DNA from 3 places in the Geobacillus sp. PLS 41 genome. Region 1 is predicted to be linked to each of the others. Evidence: riboswitches for the same ligand, from Rfam matches in the RefSeq annotation. Region 1 holds a riboswitch; each other region holds the start of a gene.
The links. Region 1 has a riboswitch for cobalamin ahead of ACVX3G_RS09250 (ABC transporter substrate-binding protein). Riboswitches for the same ligand answer to the same signal wherever they lie in the genome.
Positions count from the first base shown of each region.

Region 2: linked by a shared signal. The riboswitch ahead of ACVX3G_RS15715 (ribonucleoside-diphosphate reductase subunit alpha) and the one ahead of ACVX3G_RS09250 (ABC transporter substrate-binding protein) in region 1 are both predicted to bind cobalamin.
Region 3: linked by a shared signal. The riboswitch ahead of ACVX3G_RS11310 ((2Fe-2S) ferredoxin domain-containing protein) and the one ahead of ACVX3G_RS09250 (ABC transporter substrate-binding protein) in region 1 are both predicted to bind cobalamin.

Region 1 covers NZ_CM151395.1:1,852,900-1,857,252, reverse strand. Annotated here, with positions in the region: gene ACVX3G_RS09260 (adenosylcobinamide amidohydrolase) at 1-787, opposite strand, end outside; gene ACVX3G_RS09255 (FecCD family ABC transporter permease) at 784-1,839, opposite strand; gene ACVX3G_RS09250 (ABC transporter substrate-binding protein) at 1,805-2,764, opposite strand; cobalamin riboswitch at 2,906-3,104, opposite strand; gene ACVX3G_RS09245 (PH domain-containing protein) at 3,442-4,056, opposite strand; gene ACVX3G_RS09240 (APC family permease) at 4,241-4,353, opposite strand, start outside.
Region 2 covers NZ_CM151395.1:3,138,645-3,142,997, reverse strand. Annotated here, with positions in the region: gene asnB (asparagine synthase (glutamine-hydrolyzing)) at 1-1,564, shown strand, start outside; cobalamin riboswitch at 1,766-1,961, shown strand; gene ACVX3G_RS15715 (ribonucleoside-diphosphate reductase subunit alpha) at 2,091-4,353, shown strand, end outside.
Region 3 covers NZ_CM151395.1:2,268,036-2,272,388, forward strand. Annotated here, with positions in the region: gene ACVX3G_RS11280 (glycerophosphodiester phosphodiesterase family protein) at 1-76, opposite strand, end outside; tRNA gene ACVX3G_RS11285 (tRNA-Gln) at 253-325, shown strand; gene rraA (ribonuclease E activity regulator RraA) at 583-1,068, shown strand; gene ACVX3G_RS11295 (hypothetical protein) at 1,120-1,374, shown strand; gene ACVX3G_RS11300 (retropepsin-like aspartic protease) at 1,364-1,744, shown strand; partial or broken gene ACVX3G_RS11305 (RraA family protein) at 1,762-1,902, shown strand; cobalamin riboswitch at 1,963-2,155, shown strand; gene ACVX3G_RS11310 ((2Fe-2S) ferredoxin domain-containing protein) at 2,337-2,711, shown strand; gene ACVX3G_RS11315 (HoxN/HupN/NixA family nickel/cobalt transporter) at 2,714-3,421, shown strand; gene cobJ (precorrin-3B C(17)-methyltransferase) at 3,423-4,353, shown strand, end outside.

The sequences.
Region 1 (4,353 bases):
GTTTCCCTTTCGGCACAAACGAAAACATCGGCTTTGCCGCCGCCGGATGAGCCAGACGCACAATCGGCGCGGCAAACACTTCCTCAAGCAGCGCCGGCGTCATCACATCTGTCGGCGTTCCAAGCGCCGCTGTTTTTCCTTCTTTTAACACAAGCACCCGGTCGCAATATAAGCTAGCGACGTTCATATCGTGAAAGACGGCGACGACCGTCAAATCGCGGGAGCGGGCAGCTTCCGCGAGCCGGTCCAAAAGCCGGACTTGGCCGCTCACATCCATATGGTTCGTCGGCTCATCCAGCAAGAGCAGCTGCGGCTTTTGGGCAAGCGCCCGCGCCAAATAGGCGCGCTGCCGCTCGCCGCCGCTTAGCCGCTCAAGCGGCTCATCGATTTTGTCAGCCAAGCCGACCGCACGAAGCGCTTCTTGAACCGCCGCTTCATCCTCTTTCGTCCACGTCGGAAACAAGCCGCGCTGATGGGCGTAGCGGCCGAGCGCCACCGTTTCTCTCACCGTATAGCCGGGCGCCGCCTCCGCCGTCTGCGGCAGGACAGCGGCAAACCGCGCCCATTGCTTCGCAGACAGCGCCAAAAGCGGCTGGCCATGAATCTTGATCTCACCGCTGGCAAGCGGAAGCTCTTTGCAAATGAGTTTCAGCAGCGTCGTTTTTCCGCTGCCGTTCGGCCCGACGATGCCAAACAGCTCCCCTTTTTCCACGGAAAACGTCACACGATCAAGCACTTGCTTTGGTCCATACCGATGCGATACGGCCCGCACCTCAAGCATCATCATCCCATCTTTCGCTTCATTTTTCGGAAAAACAAGACGGCAAATAGCGGGGCGCCGATCAGCGCGGTGATGACGCCGATCGGCAGTTCGCGCGGTTCAATGATCGTCCGCGCCGCCACATCGGCAAGCACAAGAAACGCACCGCCATACAAGAGAGACAGCGGCAGCAGCACCCGATAGTTTGGCCCGCACACAAGCCGAACCATATGCGGAACAACGAGCCCAACAAAACCGATCGTCCCGGACACCGACACCGCCGCGCCGGTGAGCAGCGCCGCCGCCGTCAAAATGATGACTTTTCGGCGCGTAACATCAACGCCGACATGAAGCGCCGCCGCCTCGCCAAAAGCAAACGCGTTCAACTCGCGGCCGTTGGCGAGAAGCACCGCCGCGCCGATGAGAAAAAACGGCAACAAAAGCCCGCTGTATTTCCAGCCGCGCATCGCGACGCTTCCCATCAGCCATGAGATGATTTGCCGCAATTCTTCCCCGGTCAAAGCGATCATCAGTGAAATGAAGGCGCTGAAAAACGCGCCGAAGATAATGCCGGCTAAAATGATCGTCTCAACCGACAGCTGCGGCTCAACCGCGCGAGTGAACGCCAAAACGGCGACAAGCGTCGCCATGCCGCATAAAATGCTCACGATCGGCAGCGTGAACGTGCCAAAGAGCGGCCATTGCCAGCCGAGAAAGATGACGAGCACCGCCCCGACCGAGGCGCCGGACGAGACGCCGAGCGTGTACGGATCGGCGAGCGCATTTTTCAGCAACCCTTGGAACGCCGCGCCAGCCAGCGCCAATGACGCCCCGACCAAAAAAGCGAGCACGACGCGCGGCAAGCGGATCGCCATCACGATCGGCACCCAATCGGCCGGAATGTCAGACGGAAGCGGCATACCAAACCATTCGGACGCAAGAATGCGAACAATAGAAGAAAAGGGAATCGACAGCGATCCTGTCGATATCCCTACGAGCAACGATAACATGGCCGCCGTGACGGCCAATATATACATCCACGTTTTACTTGAACACATCCGGGTAAACGGCTTTGGCAAGTTCCTCGACCCCTTCGACAAGGCGCGGACCCGGGCGGCTTACTAAGTCGGTGTTGACGTCATACACCCGCTTGTTTTTCACCGCCGGCACGTCTTTCCAAGCAGCGCGCGCAAACACTTGCTTCGCTCCGCCGTATGTCGTGATGATCACATCCGGCTTATAGGCCACTGCTTTTTCTTCCGTCACCATCGGCCAGCCTTCCAAGCTGCCGGCGACGTTTTTCGCTGAAATCACTTGAAGCATCTCATCCATAAACGTCCCTTTGCCGGCCGTATACAGCTGCGGCGGCGGCGACACTTCAATCCAGACGTTCGCTTGTTTGTCCGCCGGGATTTGTTTCGCTTTTTCTTGAATTTGCGCAAGCTTCTCTTTCATCTCATCAATCACTTGCTTCGCTTTGTCCGACGCCCCGGTCGCTTTGCCGATCAATTCGATGGACGCATACACATCGTCGAACGACTTCGCGTCATTCACGACAAGCACGGTGATGCCGGCGTCTTTCAATTGCTTGAGGCCATCGCGCGAGTTATGGGCGCTTGACGCGTGGGCCAAGACAAGATCCGGTTTGAGCGAAATGATTTTCTCGACGTTGAATTCCATGCCGCCGATTTTCGTTTTCGTTTTGACGTCTTCCGGGTAATTGTCAAAATCGCTGACGCCGACGATCTTATCGCCCAACCCCAACGCATAGGCGATTTCCGTATTGCTTGGGATGAGCGAGACGATCTTTTTCGGTTCCGCTTTGATCGTGACATCCTCGCCAAGCCCGTCTTTCACCGTCACCGGAAACGCCGCTTGTTCCGTTTTCGGTTCTTCTTTTTTCGCTGGCTGGGCGTTGCTATTGGCTCCACCGCTGCAGCCGACCAGCACGGCGGCCAGAAGGAAGAACACCGCCACCACCGCCGGCCATGTCCAACGTTTCATCCGTCATTCCCCCTTCAGTGATGTATGTACAATAAAAAACGCCCATTCCGCCTAAATCTGGGAATGAGCGCGAAACAGACCGCCAATGGGCACAACAATGCCCTATGCGACTGTTTCCGCGTCTCACCCCCCGAAGATTCGGAAACTGCGGCAAGCAAGGCAGGTCTACTGGCTCATGCTTCATCCTACTCTGAAGCCTTCCCGTACGGAAAACAGCGCAAGCCATCCGTCCGTACAGTGGCGATTTCATTTCGTCCGCATTGACAGTTGCGGGGACAGCTCCGGATTCCCACCGGATTCCCTATTAAGCCTTTTCGGCGCCTTGCTGCGAGTTGATTTAGTTATCGGATATGGACATTTTTATATTAAAGCAAGGCCTGGCATTTGACAACTGTGAATTTACAGTGGGCTGGCGGCAGGCGGTCATCGATCACTTTTGCGGTCAGGCAGCTCGGCTCCAGTGTCCGTGTTTTGTACGGAACGCCGCATGCGCCGTTGCATCGAGCTCCGCGATGTCAAATGCCGCCATGTTGCCTATTCATCGATTCCCACAAACCTCATCTTTTGAGTTTCTTCCGGCTGCGGAGAAACGTTCCTTTTCCATATGTCGCTAAAAAAATTAGGAAAGACGCCCCACCTCTGGCACGGCGTCTTTCCCCGATACAACCTTCATCTCGTCACTGTTGAATATATTTGTCAAACACAAACCCGAAATCCTTCACCGTATAGTTCTTTTTCGCTTCCGTCAGCCAGCAAAAAGCGTATTCATTCACGGCCTGAAAATCCGCCGACACATTGACGCCGTCGCCGCGCATGTTGGCAAACACCTTGACCGCCAGTTCCAAACTCCGCTCAGCATAGTGGAATTTCATTTCGTTTTCATGGCAAATCTCCGCGATCGCCAGCAGCGATTTATACAAATCTTTCAATTCCTCAATATGCTTTTTATGCACATCAATCGAATAGCAGTGCGACCCGATTTTAAATTTGATTTCCGCGTCCAAGTCGACCGTCCCGGCTGTTTCGAGCGACACGTCGGAAATCGGATGCTTATAGTAATCGTAGCGGCGCAGCGTCCGTTTTTTGCTCGCAGCGCTCGTGCCGTCCAGATGAATGAGCGCGCGGTTGGTGAAGCAATACTCATCCGATTTCGATTTGATAAGAAAATAGATTTTTTCTCCATCCTCGTGCATCACATAATCATCGGCATCTACTTTGTCATAGTCTTTCGGTTGAATAACCGAGCCGATGTCGCTTAGCCCAAGCACATCGGCGGCGACTTTTCCAAACATGCTCATGTTCCCCCGGCTCCTTCCATGTTTTATCGGCGCCCGCCTATTGCGGATGAACGGTGTTTTGCCTTAACAAGGCGCCGTACTCTCATTCGTAATACGTCGCGATCGAAAAAATGTTTCATCGTCGGCAAAAAACGAAAGACCCAACGCCTTTTATGACGGCGTCAGGCCTTACAAGCAACTACAGTTCCCCGCTTAGACGGGAGTCTTTGTTCGTGAGTCGCAAAAAGACCAGATAAACGAGTCCAATCGCGATCCAAATCAATCCTAGCTTTTTGCTGAGCGGGTCCAGAT
Region 2 (4,353 bases), 1.3 Mb from region 1:
AAAAGCGGTCGAAAAGCTGCGCGGGATGTTTGCGTTTGTCATTTGGGACAAGCAAGAGAAAACGGTGTTTGCGGCGCGGGATCCGTTCGGCATTAAGCCGTTTTTTTATGCGGAGCAAGGAGATCGCACGTTTTTCGCTTCGGAAAAGAAAAGCATCTTGCTGGCCCTCAGACAGGAATCGCCAAACGGTGATTCCCTGCAGCATTATTTAACATTCCAATATGTCCCTGAGCCGCTGACGATGTCGGCCGGCATTTACAAGCTGGAGCCGGGGCATTATCTCAAGAAAAAAGTCGGAAAACCGCTCACCATTCATCGTTATTGGAAGGCATCCTTCGAGCCCATTCGCCAATCGGAAGAGGAGCTTGTAAAGAAAATCCGCGATGCGCTGTTTGATTCGGTCAACGTCCATATGCGCAGCGATGTGCCGGTCGGTGCGTTTTTGTCGGGAGGCATTGATTCATCGTTCATCGTCGCCATCGCGAAACAATTCCATCCGCACCTGAAGACATTTTCCGTCGGGTTTGAGCGGGAAGGGTTCAGTGAAATCGATGTCGCAAAAGAAACCGCAGAGAAGCTTGGGGTAGACAACATTAGCTATGTCATCTCACCGCAGGAGTATATGGAAGAGCTGCCGAAAATTATGTGGCATATGGACGATCCGCTTGCCGATCCTGCGGCTGTGCCGCTGTATTTTGTCGCTCGTGAGGCGAGAAAGCATGTCACGGTTGTGCTTTCCGGCGAGGGGGCGGACGAGCTGTTTGGCGGCTACAACATTTACCGCGAACCAGAGTCGTTGCGGCTGTTTGCGCGCATGCCAAACATCGTAAAAGCGGTGTTGCGGGTGATCGCGAAGATGCTTCCGGACGGAATGAAAGGAAAAAGCTTTTTGGAGCGCGGCACGACGCCGCTTGAAGAACGGTATGTCGGCAATGCGAAAATCTATAGCGAAAAGGAAAAAGCGGCGTTGCTCAAAACGTACCAAGAGGGGCGCGAATATACGGCGGTGACGGCTCCTTTTTACCGCGAAACGCTTCATTACCCACCCGTCAACCGGATGCAGTATATTGATCTTCATACATGGCTAAGGGGCGATATTTTAGTCAAAGCGGACAAAATGACGATGGCCCATTCGCTTGAGCTGCGCGTTCCCTTTTTAGACAAAAAGGTATTTGAGGTTGCTATGCAAATCGCCCCTGACATGAAAACAGCCAACGGCACGACGAAATATATTTTGCGCAAAGCGGCCGAGGGCATCGTACCGGATCATGTGTTAAACCGGAAAAAATTAGGGTTTCCCGTGCCGATTCGCCACTGGCTGAAAAACGAAATGTATGACTGGGCGAGACAGCTCATCCACGAAAGCGAAACTGATCATCTGTTCCATAAGGACGTGCTCTATCGGCTGCTGGATGAACATGCCCGCCACAAGGCGGACCACAGCCGCAAGCTGTGGACGGTCTTGGCGTTTATGGTTTGGCATCAAGTGTATGTGGAAAAGAAGTACGATTTTGCTTCATCCGCACAAAGCGAGGAGCGGCCAGCGTCTGTTTTGGAGGCGTAGCAGGGAAACGACAGGGCGTTCTAAGGGCGACACCTAGAACGCCTTTTTCGATGGTGCGGACAGTTTCCTTGCCTTTGGCGAAGCGAAAGAGAAAATTTGCTTTCTCCCGCTCTTGCAATTTTCCCGGTTTTGGTATATGCTTGTTCCATCAGGATGCTAAACTACTATATATTGGTTTTGAGGTCTTTTTTTACAACTACATATTGTTCTGCTAAGCAACGGTGTCCATCAGGACTTAATAGGGAATCCGGTGTGAATCCGGAACTGCCCCCGCAACTGTATGTGCGGACGAAATGGGATGGCCACTGGCGGCAAGAGCCATTCAGCGCGCCGCTGGGAAGGACCCAAAGTAGGACGATGCACGAGTCAGGAGACCTGCCTTGCTTGGAACGTTTCATGTTCTTCGGGGTGTGAGAAGATGAAACGATAGGGGAAAAGAACAAGGGGTTCGTCTGCCTTTTTCCGTCTGTCGTTTCATCCGCTCGCCTGCCCGAGCGGATTTTTTTATGGAGGAGGGAAGAAACGAATGACCACATTGACGAAAACGGTCATCCTCGATGATCAAGGGAAGTCGGTTTCGTTTTCACGTGAAGAGTTTGCGGCGCTGATTGAGCAAGCCGCGGCTGGATTCGGCCGTCTGTCGCTTGATGAATACGTCGAGCGTGTTTGGCAGCTTCTTAGCCGAAAGGAGTCCGTCACGGTAGAACAGCTGCACCAAACGGCTATTTTGGAAGGACTTTCTTACATTGATGAAGAAGAGCCGGACTGGACGTTTGTGTGCGCCCGGCTGTATTTGCGGCAATTGTACCGTGAAGCGGCGCGGCAGCGCGGGTACGATGAACGCGAGCGGTATGGCGATTTCTACTCGCTGCTTGTTGCGCTGACGGAACAAGGGGTGTACAGTCCGTTCTTGCTTGAACGTTATACGAAAGAAGAAGTCGACGCCATCGGTGCGTTTCTTGATCCGGAGAAGGACAAGCTGTTTACGTACATTGGGCTGCGCACGCTCGCGGACCGGTATTTGGCGCGCGATTATGAGCGGCGGTTGTATGAATTGCCGCAGGAGCGGTTTTTGGTCATTGCCATGACGCTCATGGCGAATGAACCGCAAAAGCAGCGGCTTGCGCTCGTGAAGGAAGCGTATTGGGCGTTAAGCAACTTATACATGACCGTGGCGACGCCGACGCTTGCCAACGCTGGGAAGTCGTACGGCCAGCTCTCAAGCTGCTTTGTCGATACGGTCGATGACAGCTTGCAAGGAATTTATGACAGCAACACCGACATCGCCAATTTGTCGAAATCGGGCGGCGGCATCGGCGTCTATTTAGGCAAAATCCGTTCGCGCGGCAGCGACATTAAAGGGTTCAAAGGGGTCTCTTCCGGCGTCATCCCGTGGATGAAGCAGCTGAACAATACAGCGGTGAGCGTCGATCAACTGGGACAGCGAAAGGGAGCCATTTCCGTCTATTTGGATGTGTGGCATAAAGACATTTTTGCGTTTCTCGATGCGCGGCTCAACAACGGCGACGAACGGCTGCGGACGCATGATTTGTTCACCGGCGTTTGCATCCCTGATTTGTTCATGGAGCAAGTCGAACAGCGCGGCGACTGGTACTTGTTTGATCCGCATGAAGTGCGGAAGGTGATGGGGTTTAGCTTGGAAGATTTTTATGATGAGGAAAAAGGGAGCGGCAGCTTTCGGGAAAAATATTGGCAATGCGTCAACGAACCAAGGCTGTCGAAAGAAAAAGTGCCGGCGATCGACGTGATGAAAAGCATTATGCGCAGCCAGCTCGAGTCGGGGACGCCGTTTATGTTTTACCGCGATGAAGTGAACCGGCAAAATCCGAATCGCCATCTCGGGATGATCTACTGCAGCAACCTTTGCACGGAAATCGCGCAAAACCAAAGCCCGACAGTGACGAAGCGGCAATATGTGAAAGACGGGACGATCATCATTGAGAAAATCCCAGGCGATTTTGTCGTCTGCAACTTATCGTCGATCAACTTGGCGCGGGCGGTGACCGACGGCGTTTTGGCGCGGCTGATCCCGATTCAAATGCGGATGCTCGATAATGTCATTGATTTAAACAATATCCCTGTGCTGCAAGCCGGCCTGACGAATCAAAAATACCGCGCTGTCGGGCTTGGAACCTTTGGCTGGCATCATTTGTTGGCGTTAAAAGGCATTCGCTGGGAGTCGGACGAAGCGGTCCGCTATGCCGACGAGCTGTATGAAACGATCGCGTATTTGGCGATTCAAGCGAGCATGGAGCTCGCCAAAGAGAAAGGGAGCTACCCGGCGTTTCCAGGATCGGATTGGCAGACAGGCGCTTATTTTGAGCGGCGCGGCTACGAAAGCCACGGTGAATTGGATTGGGATCGGCTGAAGCAAGACGTGGCCCGCTATGGGATGCGAAACGGCTATGTGATGGCGGTGGCGCCGAACGCCTCGACGTCGATCATCGCCGGCAGTACAGCGAGCATTGACCCGATTTTCTTAAAAGTGTACGCCGAGGAAAAGAAAGATTATAAGATTCCCGTTACGGTGCCGGATTTAAACGAACAGACGACATGGTATTACAAATCGGCGTACCATATCGACCAGCGCTGGAGCATCAAGCAAAACGCCGCCCGCCAGCGCCATATCGACCAAGCCATCTCCTTTAACTTCTACGTCGTGAACACGATTAAGGCAAAAGAGCTGCTCGATTTGCATTTGACGGCGTGGAAGTCGGGGCTGAAAACGACGTATTACGTGCGTTCGACATCGGGGACGATCGACGAGT
Region 3 (4,353 bases), 420 kb from region 1:
CGGCCGCTAAGACGATCGGCAACGATAACAAAAACAATGTGCAAAGATAGAAGCGAAAAACCGTGATCCGGCGCATATACATCTCTCCCCTTCCAGTTATCATATCGGGAAAACAAGTGCGAGGGAAAAACGAGGTGATATAGTGGGGAAAGGATGCTTGTACCGATAGTTTCGCACATCAAGCAAAGGGATATTCAGTTTGATGCATAAAGTGCGTTATCATGCCGCATACTGTAAACGACAACAAAACGTTGGGCTATAGCCAAGCGGTAAGGCAACGGACTTTGACTCCGTGATGCGCTGGTTCGAGATCCAGCTAGCCCAGCTGAACGTCTGGTCAAACCGGAGGGGCTTTGAGCCGGTGAAAACGGTCTCCGCTATATATCGGCGCGGGGCCGTTTTTTATGGTTTCAATGCGATCGGTGGAATACATCGAAGCGATTAACCGCCACACAATGGTTTGGTTCACATCGCCGCGTTCGTGTCAGTCGTTCGAATGAAAGATCGTCGACAAAAAACTGCTGAGGCAGAAGGATTTTGGCGAATGACGGCGAATGCAAAACATGAAAGGGGAGAGCGACAATGAAAACAGCCGATTTATGCGATCAATTTTTAGACGAGTTGCAAGTATGCGAGTTGCCGTTCCAATCGTACGGCGGAAAGCGGGCGTTTTCCGGGCCGATTGCGACGGTCGATGTGTTTGAAGACAACGTCCTTGTCCGAGAAGCGCTGGAGACGGTGCCGCCGGGGACGGTGCTCGTGGTCGATGGAAAAGGCTCGCGCCGCGTCGCGCTATTAGGCGACCGGCTGGCGCAAATCGCTTGCGAGAGGGGGCTTGCTGGCGTCATCATCCACGGCTGCATCCGCGATTCAGCGGAAATTGGCGCCATGCCGATTGGCGTGATGGCGATCGGCACATGCCCGGTGAAAAGCAAAAAAGAGGGAAAAGGCTCACGCGACGTTGCGCTCGAGTTTGGCGGCGTCCGCTGGGAGCCAGGGGCGTACGTGTACGCTGATGCGGACGGCGTTGTCGTCGCCAACAAAGATTTGTTGGCGAAAAATGGTTGACGGCTGCGGTTGAGTCTCGTTCAATACAACGAACAGGTTGAGGCGATGGAGATGGAATGGCAGGAAGTGCGTTCATTGTATCCAAATCAATTTGTGAAATTACAAGTATTAAAGTCCCATTTAGAGGGAGATCAAGAAATCATTGAAGAGGTGGCTGTTATCGGAACGGTTTCGGACAAGGATGCAACTCGTGAGTTGCTGCAATCGAAAGGGAATCAGCTTGTTTATCATACTAGCCACAAGGAGATTGTTTTAAAAGTTCGGGGAGCGATTGGCCTGAGAGGGAAATTTCATTATGCAGATTGAATATCGTGAAGGCTTGCTGTTTGCATCGATCGAAATCGTTTATCAAGGAAGGTCTAAGTTGATTCATAATATGGTGATTGATACTGGTGCGGCGAAAACAGTGATTTCTCAAAATGCAGTAGAAGATATTCATTTGCGGGTAGAGCCGGGCGATCGTATTGTGGCTTATTACGGAATCGGTGGGAAAGAGTACGCGTTTACAAAAAAATTAGACTGTATTCAGCTAGATTCTTTCCAGCTAAGAGAGTATGAAATTGATTTTAGCGGGATGGACTATGAGGGGATTAACGGTTTGTTAGGATTGGATATATTGCTGGGCGCTGGATTTGTCTTAGACCTGGACAAGTTGGAGATGTATCGTTCTGGTTGAAATGGAACGCCCGCTCGAAATGCCAAAAAGAAGGAAAAGGCGCCCGCGACGTTGCGCTCGAGTTTGGCGGCGTCCGCTGGGAGCCAGGGGCGTACGTGTACGCTGATGCGGACGGCGTTGTCGTCGCCAACAAAGATTTGTCGGCAAAAAACGGTTGACGGCAACGCATTGGTTGTACTACGATGAAAACGGATGCTTGTTCCATGACAGCGCATATATGGCGGTAAGACAAACAAGGTGCCTAGCCCGCTTAGGGCTTGGGTGAAAAAGGGAAGCTCGGTGAAAATCCGGCACGGTGCCCGCCACTGTGATGGGGAGCTTTGCGGCAACAAGTCACTGAAGGATGCTTCGGGAAGACGCCGCCAAGCGATGATCCTAAGTCAGGAGACCTGCCTTGTTTGGATCGGACGGATGCCTACGGGACTATAGGCAGACGTGCGGGAGAATGACGGCTTTAGGGGCCCTGTTTGGGCCGTTTACGGCTTTCGTATACATTTTTCTGCACCTCTGCTGTAGAGGTGCTTTTTCTTTTGTCGAAAAACCGTCCGTCTGCCGCATTTCATTCTACCATTCTAGCAAAAGGGGGGATTTGGTGGCGACGTGGGATTTGCGGGGAATGAAGCATCATGTGCTCATTTGCAACGGAGGGACGTGCCTCCGCCATGGCGGAGATGACGTGACAACCGCGGTGCGCGAGGAAATCGCCCGCCTTGGGCTTGACGACGCTGTCCATACAACAAGGACGCGCTGCAACGGACGCTGTCAAGATGCGTGTGTGATGATCGTCTACCCGGATGGCGTCTGGTACCGGTTGATGACACCGGAGAAGGCAAAAGAGGTCGTCCATCGCCATTTGCAAAACGGCGAGCCGCTTCGCGCGTGGGCGACGTATGAATACCGTGAAGACGGGTTGACCCGTCTTGGTGGGACGGAGTCGGTTATTGGCGTTCGAAAGAGGAGGACGTAATGATGGAATGGGCCAGTTATGTAATGTTAGCGATATTTCTCGGCATGCGTCATGGGATGGACAGCGACCATGTCGCGGCCATTGCGGATATGGTCGGAAGCGAGTCGCGGCGAAGACAGCAGTTGGCGCTCGGAATCATGTACGCTATTGGACACGGAGCAATCGTGTTTGTCATGGGGGTGGCGGCGCTCATGGTCGGCGCCCGGCTTTCCGAGTCGTCAGCCGCCGCCATTGAGCTCTTAGTTGGCGTTACGCTTGTGCTTCTTGGCGGGATGATGCTTTTTTCTCTTTTTCGGCGGGGTGAGGTGAAAAGCCGGTTTCAGCTCCTTTATGAGTTCGGCCATACGGTTACTCGATGGCTGCGGGGAAGGCGGGAAATGGACAGTTGCCGTTCTTTTTCGCATGTTGGTTGGGCTGGCGCCTTGATCATCGGCATCATTCATGGCATTGGCGTCGAAAGCCCGACCCAGCTAGCCATTATCACCCACGCGGTCGGAAAAGTGCGTGTGAGCGCCGCTGTCCTTCAGCTTGTGCTGTTTGTCGCCGGCTTGCTCATTGCGACGATTGCTACAGCGGCTGGATTATCGTGGGGATTTTGGAAAGCAAAGCAGCGGGAACGACTGTTTTATGTCCTTGGTGCGGTCACAGGGATTTACAGCATATGGTTAGGGATGTCGATGATAATCGAGATATGGAGAGGGGGGCTGTAAAGTGGGCGGCAAATTGCTCATTGTCGGCTTTGGCCCGGGAAGCGTCGACCATATGACGAAACGGGCTCGGGAAGCGATTGAAGAAAGCGACGTCATCATTGGCTACAAAACGTACATCGAACTTGTGCGCGATCTCATTGCTGGAAAAGAGATCATTAGCACGGGCATGACCGAAGAAGTGAGCCGCGCCCAAGCGGCGGTGAAGTGGGCCGAGCGCGGCAAAACGGTCGCCGTCATTTCAAGCGGCGACGCCGGGTTGTACGGCATGGCGGGGCTCGTGTATGAAGTGTTGATCGAAAAAGGGTGGACGAAAGCGAGTCCGATTGAAGTCGAAGTCATCCCCGGCATTTCCGCCATTCATTCGTGCGCTGCATTGCTTGGGGCGCCGATTATGCACGATGCGTGTACGATCAGCTTGAGCGACCATTTGACGCCGTGGGAGCTGATTGAAAAGCGGATTGACGCCGCGGCGGCGGCCGATTTTGTCATTGCGTTGTACAATCCGAAAAGCGGGCGGCGCACTCGGCAGATTGTGGAGGCGCAACGCATCCTGCTCCGCCATCGTGCGCCGACAACGCCCGTTGGACTCGTGAAAAGTGCGTACCGCGAACGGCAGCATATCGTTCTCACCGACTTGGCGCATATGCTGGACCATGAGATCGGCATGTTGACGACGGTGATTATCGGCAACTCAACGACATTCGTCCATGACGGCGTGATGATCACGCCGCGCGGCTACCAGCGCAAGTATCAACTAGCAGCCGCCGTCCAGCCGCTCAAACCGCATGAACGGCTGCGCAAAGAGGCAGAGCCATGGGCGCTCGACCAGACGAAGCCGCTGAGAGAGCCGGATGAAGGGAACGGAGGAGCGCTTCAGCCGTTTGCTACAGCTGCCTCCGCTTTCGACGACGAGAAAGACCGTGGTTTTGCCG